DNA from 2 places in the Paenibacillus sp. FSL R7-269 genome. Region 1 is predicted to be linked to the other one. Evidence: riboswitches for the same ligand, from Rfam matches in the RefSeq annotation. Region 1 holds a riboswitch; the other holds the start of a gene.

Region 1 (4,319 bases):
GGATCTGATACAGATCCACATAGTCGGTCTTCAGCCGGCGCAGGCTGCCTTCCAGCTCCTGCATCAGATGATGGCGCGAAGAGCCGCTGCCGCCGGGTCCCTCATGCTTCGGCAATCCGGCTTTGGTCGCCAGCACTGTGTTATGGCGTCTGCCTTCAAGCGCAAGGCCGATGATCCGCTCCGATTCAGAGCCGGCATAGATATTGGCGGTATCGATGAAATTAATGCCCTGATCCATAGCGGTGTGCAGAATGCGGACCGAGGTCTCCAGATCTGCCCGTTTGCCGAATGAATTGGTTCCAAGACCCAGGGCGGATACCTGCAGGCCGCTATTGCCCAGACGGTTATATCGCATGCGCTCACTTCTCCTTATCTAGTAGTAGTCTTAGCAGGAATCACGCACAAGCAGCTTGCCGCCGGACTCCAGGCGGCTGTCCTGCGACCGGGCAAGGTTAATCACCGCATGCTCCTCTTGGAGCAGCTCAATCTCCTCGCCCAGCTTAAGCAGCAGCCTGGAGAAGCGGCTTAGGACACTGTCTGTAATGTACCCGGTGTATTGTCCCGGATGGGCGAATACCTCAAGCATCTGCCGGAGCGGGTCCGTGCCGAAGCCGAACTCTCCGTTCATACGGCTTAGGGCAGCCTGGAAATCGCGGATCAGGCTGTCGAGATGGCTGTATTTATCCTCCAGCAGCAGCATAACCACCAGGCCGTAATTCACGGATTGCTGTCGGGATTCCACATTCTTGGCCAGCTGGCGCGCTGCCTCAAGCAGTCCGTCCGTCTCTGTCCGCAGCAGGCTTGCTAAGCTGTGCAAACGATGCTGCTGTACCCCGGCATATCCGGCGTACAGGCCGCTGCCGGTAACCTGGCCGCTAACATAAATGCTGCCGGTGGCTATAATTGTAGATTGGCGTATATCGCCATAGACGTACACATTCCCCAGGGCTTCGATCCTTACAGATCCATCCAGATCACCCGGTACAATGATGTCGCCTGCGAACATAACGTCACCGCCAGGGTCCATCATCTCCCTGGTCAGCAGACAGACTGGAGGGAAGTCACAGATTCGGACGCTGCTGTTTCCTCCGCAGATACGGGGTCTGCCTGTGTGCTTGGCTACGATATTACCACAGGGAAGGAGCTTGGCATGATTACCGGCAGCAAAGTAGATATCCTGCGGCGGGGGAGGGGGCAGGACCCTTCCGTCTGTGTCGAGGCCGGGAATGCCTTCTTCCGGCGGCAGTTTGCGGGCGAAGACTTCACCTGCAAAGGTAAAGGGGGCTCCCGGGAAACGGAGATACTCCATGGTATCCGCAGGCTTCTGAGCCCGGCTTCCCTGTCTATGAAGCATCCCGTTCCCCACCAGTGTATGCTCCGGCAGCTGCAATTCCAGCCGGGCTTCCTTGCCGGGCAGCGGGGCTCTTCCTTCAGCGATGCATACGGGAAGATATGTAGGGTTCTCCAGCTCCGCGTACAGGGCGGGAATATTCAGGTTGCGCAAAATAAAACGGTTGTCCAGTGAGGCGATAATCTGATCTATGGTAAGCGTGGACAGCAGCATTGCCGGGTTGGGCTGGGCACGGACGACCGCCTCGAAGGCGGCGGGGCAGTTGACCAGGTTCCAGGCGTACTTCTCTGCACGGTATAAAGTGAAATGGACCTTGAGCTTGTCAGGCGATACGGTAATTTCATACTGCGGCTTCTCGCAGATCTCCCAGGTAATATAATCTGCCTTGGTCACCTCGGTTGGCGCTGTAACGGTCTTCCAGTTGATCTTCAGGACAACAGGGTGGATCGCAGAAATGCGGGCGGGAGTGCCTCCGGGGAGCGGGGGAGTAATGAATATCTGGTTGTCCTGCACGAGGATAATTCCATTCTTATCCCCAGTTGTCCCGTCAGAAGCCCGGCCCTCCACAGAGAATGAATCCAGGAGACCTTTACGTTCGTGCATCAGGGACTCTACGAATTCATATCGGCTTGGTTCGATATCCTGCTGCGGCATGGTTGTAACCTCACTTTTTCGTATGATCAATGGCAATTCGTACAGAGAAAGAACATCATCAAGCCCGGGAGACTTCCCGTAAACAGTTGGCTTAAGTGGTCTCTATTGGCAGCCTGGCGACCGTAAACGCAGATTCCGGCGTTCTTAGGCCCATGGCTTTGCGTCCTGCCCTTTCGGGAAGTTTGCCTTTAGAAATAGATCAATGAGATACATCCTGTAGAGGCGATGAATTGTGATCGACTGTAATCGACAAAAAGAGTCATAAATAGTTCTTGTGCGGCATTAACTTCTGCAAACAAGCTTAATTCTAGTACTTAAAGAGCTATTTTTCAACTATATTATGCCTATTTATCAAAAAACTTAAAATATGCAGCTCTATTTCGACAAAAAAACTGGTTTCCCAGCGCTTACAGCTTATGGAAGTCATGAGAACTGGAAAAAGGGGGACGGTCTTCTGCGCCCGGCAGGTGGAAAAAGCAAAAAGCAGCGGAGGGGCATATGTTCACCGCAGCGAGGAGCAGGCTTTAAGTTCTAATCTTAAATGCGTCTTATATAGCAGTTGGATTTTGTCCACTTGCTGTTGGATGAATGCCGCCTATGGGAACAGCAGATGGATAAACAACACATATTTTGCCCACTTTTAACGGATTCCAGAGAATTCGGCGGATTAGATGTACTTTATCCAACTGCTTCAATTAAAGCGTATAATTCGGCTGAATCAAGTGTCATTTTTCCAACTGCTATAACTTTACGTGCTGCTACCCAAGCCACTTTACCCGCAAGCATCCTATCCCACCGAAAAGTTATGGCAACACAAAAAAAAGGACCCTCCCAAGCTTATAGCTTGTGGAAGAGTCCTTTTTGTATGAATTGGATGGCGCGTGCAGGGTGTGTCTTGACATGCTGTGGTGCGGTGGAAAGCGCGGCGTAATCGGCGCGTTCGATCTCTTCAAGAATCCGGTTCAGGTGGGAGAACACCGCACCGAGATCACGGAAGGCTGCGAGCGGGCACTGATCCTGCAGCTGCGAGAACCAGGCGAGCTGCACGTCGCGGGCTCTTCTCAGACTCTCCTGGAGTGAACGTCCGCTGCATTCGGCATCTGATAGCGTCCGTGTGCCATACAGGGCGATGCAGTCTGCCGTTGCGGTTACAACCTCCAGCATCCAATCAGCGGCGGCATAATGGGCCGGCAGCAGAGCGATTTCTTCGCTTATGGCTTTGACATAGGAGTGAACCTTGATGAGATGGGTGGTCGACTGTGTCAGCTTGCCAATGTCCTTACGGCACTGGTAATGAGACAGTGTGTAATGCATCTCCTTCTGCAGCCGGTCGCTCTTCTTCAGAAGCTCGCCGGAGCGCTCAAGAGCAGCCTTGGCTTGCGCTGCATCCCGGCCGCTTGCAGCGAATCCGGTTAAGGCATCGGATAAGGTCAGGCTGCCTTTCAGTGCCAGGTCCTTGACCTTGACGAAGCTCTTGGGCGGCACGATAATCATATTAATGATGAGGGCAATCAGCACGCCGATCAGCGTCTCGGCGACTCTCCAGACGATATATTGGTCATGATAGAAGGTGAGTGCAAGCACCGAGGTGACACCGATCTGAGAGACGGCCTGGATATTGATCCGGCAGGCTGTAGCCACCCCAATGCCAATCAGCAGCATCAGCAGAATCGACAGCGCGCCCACATCGAAGAACTTGCCTACGATCAGGCTGACGATGCCGCCAAGGACCACGCCGGTCATGCGGTAGACGCCTTTTTCAAGGGAGGCCTTGACGCTGCTCTGGGTAATCAGAATCGCCGCCAGCGGTGCGAAGTACAGGTAATGGTCCCCGTAGATAATGTGCACGGCCAGCCACGAGAGCGAAGCGGCGAGCGTAATCCGTATCATATATAAGGATAATCCGAACTTTTCAAGGCGCTCTTGTAAGCCCTCGTTCATGTTTGTCATCTTCTTTCATGTAAATAGGAAAAATTTTATGGTTTTCATCCGTTTTCATTATAGCACCTCAAAACAGGCCGGAGGCGGGCAAGATTTTACGAACTTGTTAAGTTTTTGTGCGTGATTTCACAATGTAAGCTATCGCATATATTGCAGGATTCCTTTATGCTATATATTGAAGTCTGCCAGACCAAGGCAGGAATTGTCGCTTATCCGTGCTGAGCATGCCGCTGCCGGATTGTCTCCCGCAAGAAGCGGGTAAAATAGGTTGTACTACATAAGTAAGGGAGGTTGTTAGCTATAGCTACCCCGGAAGGCACTATTATTTCTTTTGACCAGGTGATTAAGCAATACGACGACGAAGAGGCTGTAC
Region 2 (4,319 bases), on a different contig from region 1:
ATTCCCTTCACCAGCATTCTTATGAATTAAGCTTAACGCGGCCTTCCGGTTCAGGGGACCGCGTTTTTTAATGGCGCACGGCCGAATGTATGCGAAAAACAGCATACATTATGCTCGTACGCAGCTAATTATTTTTTTCATAGATGGCCTTAGTAATTCTGAGTAAAAGGTATTCAACAGAGGAGGCGAGCTACAACTATGAAATGCCTGACCATTCGCCAGCCGTGGGCCACGTTAATTGCGCTGGGAGAAAAACAAATCGAAACCCGGACGTGGCGGACCGCCCACCGGGGGGAGTTAGCTATTCATGCCGGGATGCAGGTAAATAAAGCGATCTGCCGGACGGAGCCGTTCCAGTCGTTGCTTGCACGTCACGGCTACACTGCGGACAATCTGCCAACCGGCAAGATCATTGCAGTCAGCCGCATTGCGGATTGCTGTGAAATGACACCGGAGCTTGCGCAGCAAGGCTGGCCGGGTGGAAATGAATATGTATTCGGCAATTATGCCGAAGGAAGGTATGCCTGGAAGCTGGAGGAGGTTGTTCCGCTGGTACATCCCATACCTGCCAAGGGACGTCTGGGGTTCTGGGAATATCCTGTGCTGGAAGAGGAATTGTGAATTTCCTGACGATATTTTGAAGAAAAATTGCTCCGGATTGGCTGCCGGCTGGTATAATTGGGATATTCGGCGGGAAATCTTCCTATATATAAGGATAGTTGTGCTCTGAGGCGGTCTACCGCTGGAGAGGGGCAGGAATGCCGGGAAGGGGCGTATGCATAATAGATGGGAAGCCTTCTAATTGCATGGCTTTGTATGCTTTGTTTGTTTCTTGCGTTCAGGGATCAGGTCAGCCGTAGAATCTTGTACCCGGTAGCTGTGGTGGTTATATGCGGCACGTTGGGGTATTGGACGTTGTTAATGTAATTGCATCCGGGTGATCATTTAATGCAGAAGTCTTCCGCTTGCGGCAGGCTTCTTTGTTATCCTTGCTTCGGGCCGCCCTGCGCCGTCTTCTCCATACCCAGATACCTGTGCATATGCAGAGTGGCCTGGGCGGCAATCACGTCATCCAGCAGCAGCATCCGCTCGTGATAACCCCTGCAGACGAATTTGGCTTCAACACCCGCCTCCAGCCGATTCTGTTCATAGACCCTCAGACCACGGGCGCGCATCCCGGCACGGACCTCCCGCAGATCGGCAGAAACGGCATGGACTGCCCTCTGGATGACCTCCAGATAAGGCGCAGGCGTGCGAAGCTCTGAGGATATAGCAGAAGCATCGCGCTCGAAGGCGGATAGAATAAGCGGCAGCAAAATATAGGATTTGACCAGCAGGTTATCCTGGCTCTCTGCTCTATGCATCCCTCTCAACCCCTCAAAGAGAACGTATATTCGCATTGTAACTCATCCTTCAAAAAATAATCAATGGGTTTTATAAATTAACTCAAATAATGTGACATTTTTCACAATAAAATCAAATGAATTATTTTATATTAAAATTGAAATATTAAAGATTGAAAAATAAATCAGCTCAAAGGAGAATGGCAATGAGTCATGAAGGAAGTCTCCGCCGTGGTTTAGTATTCGGGATCATTCTAAGTGTTCCGCTCTGGGTATCAATGATTGGCTGGATTCAGCTGTTTGGGTCCGCCTAGGCGACATTTTATTCAAAATATATGAATTCTATTAGCAGGTGTCGTCCTTATGGGCGGCACTTTTTTTCGGGGCTAAGATTCCCATAAATAGGGGGGATTACATTGAACAGAAGCGAAATGGGAGGGGAGATGGGCTTCGGGTGATAAAAATAGGACAAATGCATCAAATTTTAATAATATAAATTGATATAATTATAGAAAAGCGGGATAAACGGCTACAGCCAATTCTCTGATTTCTCGACTTTTTTCGTCAATAGATAAAAAAGAGACTCGTCTCTTAACCCTTATGGTACAAGGGATCAAAGAGGAACCTTCGCAAAAAATAATTTCAAAAAATATACTGGGAATGGATTGACAACAGGGTGGGGGAGCGGATAAACTAAAATAGTACAAAAGTAACAAATGTCATAGACTCAACAACGAATTTACATAAGCAAATCTCAATTTCATACCGAAATCATGTACAAACGCAAACCGTATCGAAAGAACGGGACGCAAAGTCAGGAATCTACTGTCTCTAAAGTTGAGGCTAGGGTCGTCCGGCCGCCGTGAAGCTAACCCTTCGTGGCGGTCTTTTTGTTGTTATAGTTGCGTGACAGATTCATAGAATAGTAACTAGGAGGTGTGGACTATTGAAAAAAAGAGTGCGTAAAACAGCCGCCATCATTATGGCTGGCCTATTGACCTTATCCAGTGCTTTTACGTGGGGGACGGATGTTAGAGCAGCTTCAGGGGTGCCGTATACGCCAACACCGGTTTTAGGAGTCGCAGGGAATTTTAATGCTTTTATCCTCGGGGATTTTGCACAGAGCAATGATCAGATTGAGGGCCGCCTGGCAGCGGCAGGGAACATTACCCTCTCCGGAGGTTACGGAGTAGCAAGAGCATACAGTGGTGCTGCGCCGACGGATGTACTTGTGGCCGGTAAGAATTTTGTACATTCAGGCAGTGGAGAGATCTATGGAAATGTGGTATTTGGGGATAGCTTTACAGCCAATGAGCCTGGTGTCAACATTAGAGGCGGGAAGAAAAATGCCAGCCCGATTGATTTTGCAGCCGAGCGGGAGTTTCTAATCTCGCGTTCCACAGAGTATGGGGCCTTGGCCGACACGAATGAGATTGGCAATAATCATTATGGACAGCTTACGATAAATGCACCAGATCGCTTCAATGTGGTTCATCTGGATGCCGCGACACTGGCGAGTACGAATTATATTCAGTTCAACATTGCCCAGAACGCTACGCTGATTATTAATATAAGCGGGCCTACAGTCAATGTGCCGAGCTTTTCAATGAAGGACGGCAGAGCCAGTCAAGTATTGTTCAACTTTTACGAAGCCTCTGAGGTGAATATCGCTTATACCTCATTCTACGGGACGATCCTCGCACCTAGAGCGGATGTTCATTATGCCGGAGCAGAGCTTTACGGGACCCTGATTGCAAAATCTTTTCGCGGCGGGGTTGAGATGCACCTTGGGATGTACGAGGGAGAGGGGCCGCCGCCGAGTCCGACGCCGACCGCAACGCCGACCCCTAGTCCATCACCGACACCAACTGTGAAGCCTACACCGACGGTAACGCCGACACCGACTGTGAAGCCAACACCGACGGTAACGCCAACACCGACGGTAACACCAACACCGACAGTAAAACCAACACCGACGGTAACGCCGACACCGACTGTGAAGCCTACACCAACGGTAACGCCAACACCGACAGTGAAGCCTACACCGACCATAAAACCGTCACCTACACCTGTGTGCACTCCAACTCCAAAGCCGACACCAACCGTGAAGCCGACGCCAACGCCGACTGTGAAGCCGACGCCAACACCGACAGTGAAGCCGACGCCAACACCAACCGTGAAGCCAACGCCAACACCAACCGTGAAGCCAACGCCAACACCAACCGTGAAGCCAACGCCAACACCGACAGTGAAGCCAACACCAACGCCAACAGCGGTGCCAACACCAACGCCAACAGCGGTGCCAACACCAACGCCAACAGCGGTGCCAACACCAACGCCAACGGCAGAGCCAACACCAACGCCAACAGCGGTACCGACACCAACGCCAACAGCGGTGCCAACACCAACGCCAACAGCGGTGCCAACACCAACACCAACGGCAGTACCGACACCAACGCCAACAGCGGTGCCAACACCAACGCCAACAGCGGTACCGACACCAACGCCAACAGTGGTACCGACACCAACGCCGACAGAAGTGCCGACACCAACGCCGACGGTAGAGCCGACACCAACGCCGACAGTTGAGCCGACACCAACACCGACAGCAGTGCCGACACCAACACCAACGGTAGAACCGACACCAACGCCGACAGCAGTGCCGACACCAACGCCGACGGTAGAGCCGACACCAACGCCGACACCGACACCGACGCCAACGCCGACACCAACACCGACGGTAGAACCAACGCCGACACCGACACCAACACCGACGGTAGAACCAACGCCGACGCCAACGCCGACACCAACACCGACGGTAGAACCAACGCCGACACCGACACCAACACCGACGGTAGAACCAACGCCGACGCCGACACCAACACCGACGGTAGAACCAACGCCGACGCCGACGCCGACACCAACACCGACGGTAGAACCAACGCCGACGCCAACGCCGACGGTAGAACCAACACC

The links. A riboswitch is a leader RNA that binds a small molecule or an ion and turns the genes downstream of it on or off. The one in region 1 is predicted to bind cyclic di-GMP.
Region 2: another riboswitch for cyclic di-GMP. It lies ahead of C162_RS36295 (choice-of-anchor A family protein); the one in region 1 lies ahead of C162_RS05250 (flagellar assembly protein A).

Annotation. Positions count from the first base shown of each region.
Region 1 covers NZ_ASPS01000012.1:134,226-138,544, forward strand. The annotation lists gene C162_RS05245 (aldo/keto reductase) at 1-355, opposite strand, end outside; gene C162_RS05250 (flagellar assembly protein A) at 386-2,005, opposite strand; cyclic di-GMP riboswitch class I at 2,110-2,202, opposite strand; gene C162_RS34115 (FUSC family protein) at 2,843-3,946, opposite strand; gene C162_RS05260 (ABC transporter ATP-binding protein) at 4,238-4,319, shown strand, end outside.
Region 2 covers NZ_ASPS01000144.1:77,157-81,475, forward strand. The annotation lists tRNA gene C162_RS32915 (tRNA-Thr) at 1-16, shown strand, start outside; gene C162_RS32920 (ASCH domain-containing protein) at 199-621, shown strand; gene C162_RS32925 (hypothetical protein) at 984-1,364, opposite strand; cyclic di-GMP riboswitch class I at 2,116-2,208, shown strand; partial or broken gene C162_RS36295 (choice-of-anchor A family protein) at 2,290-4,319, shown strand, end outside.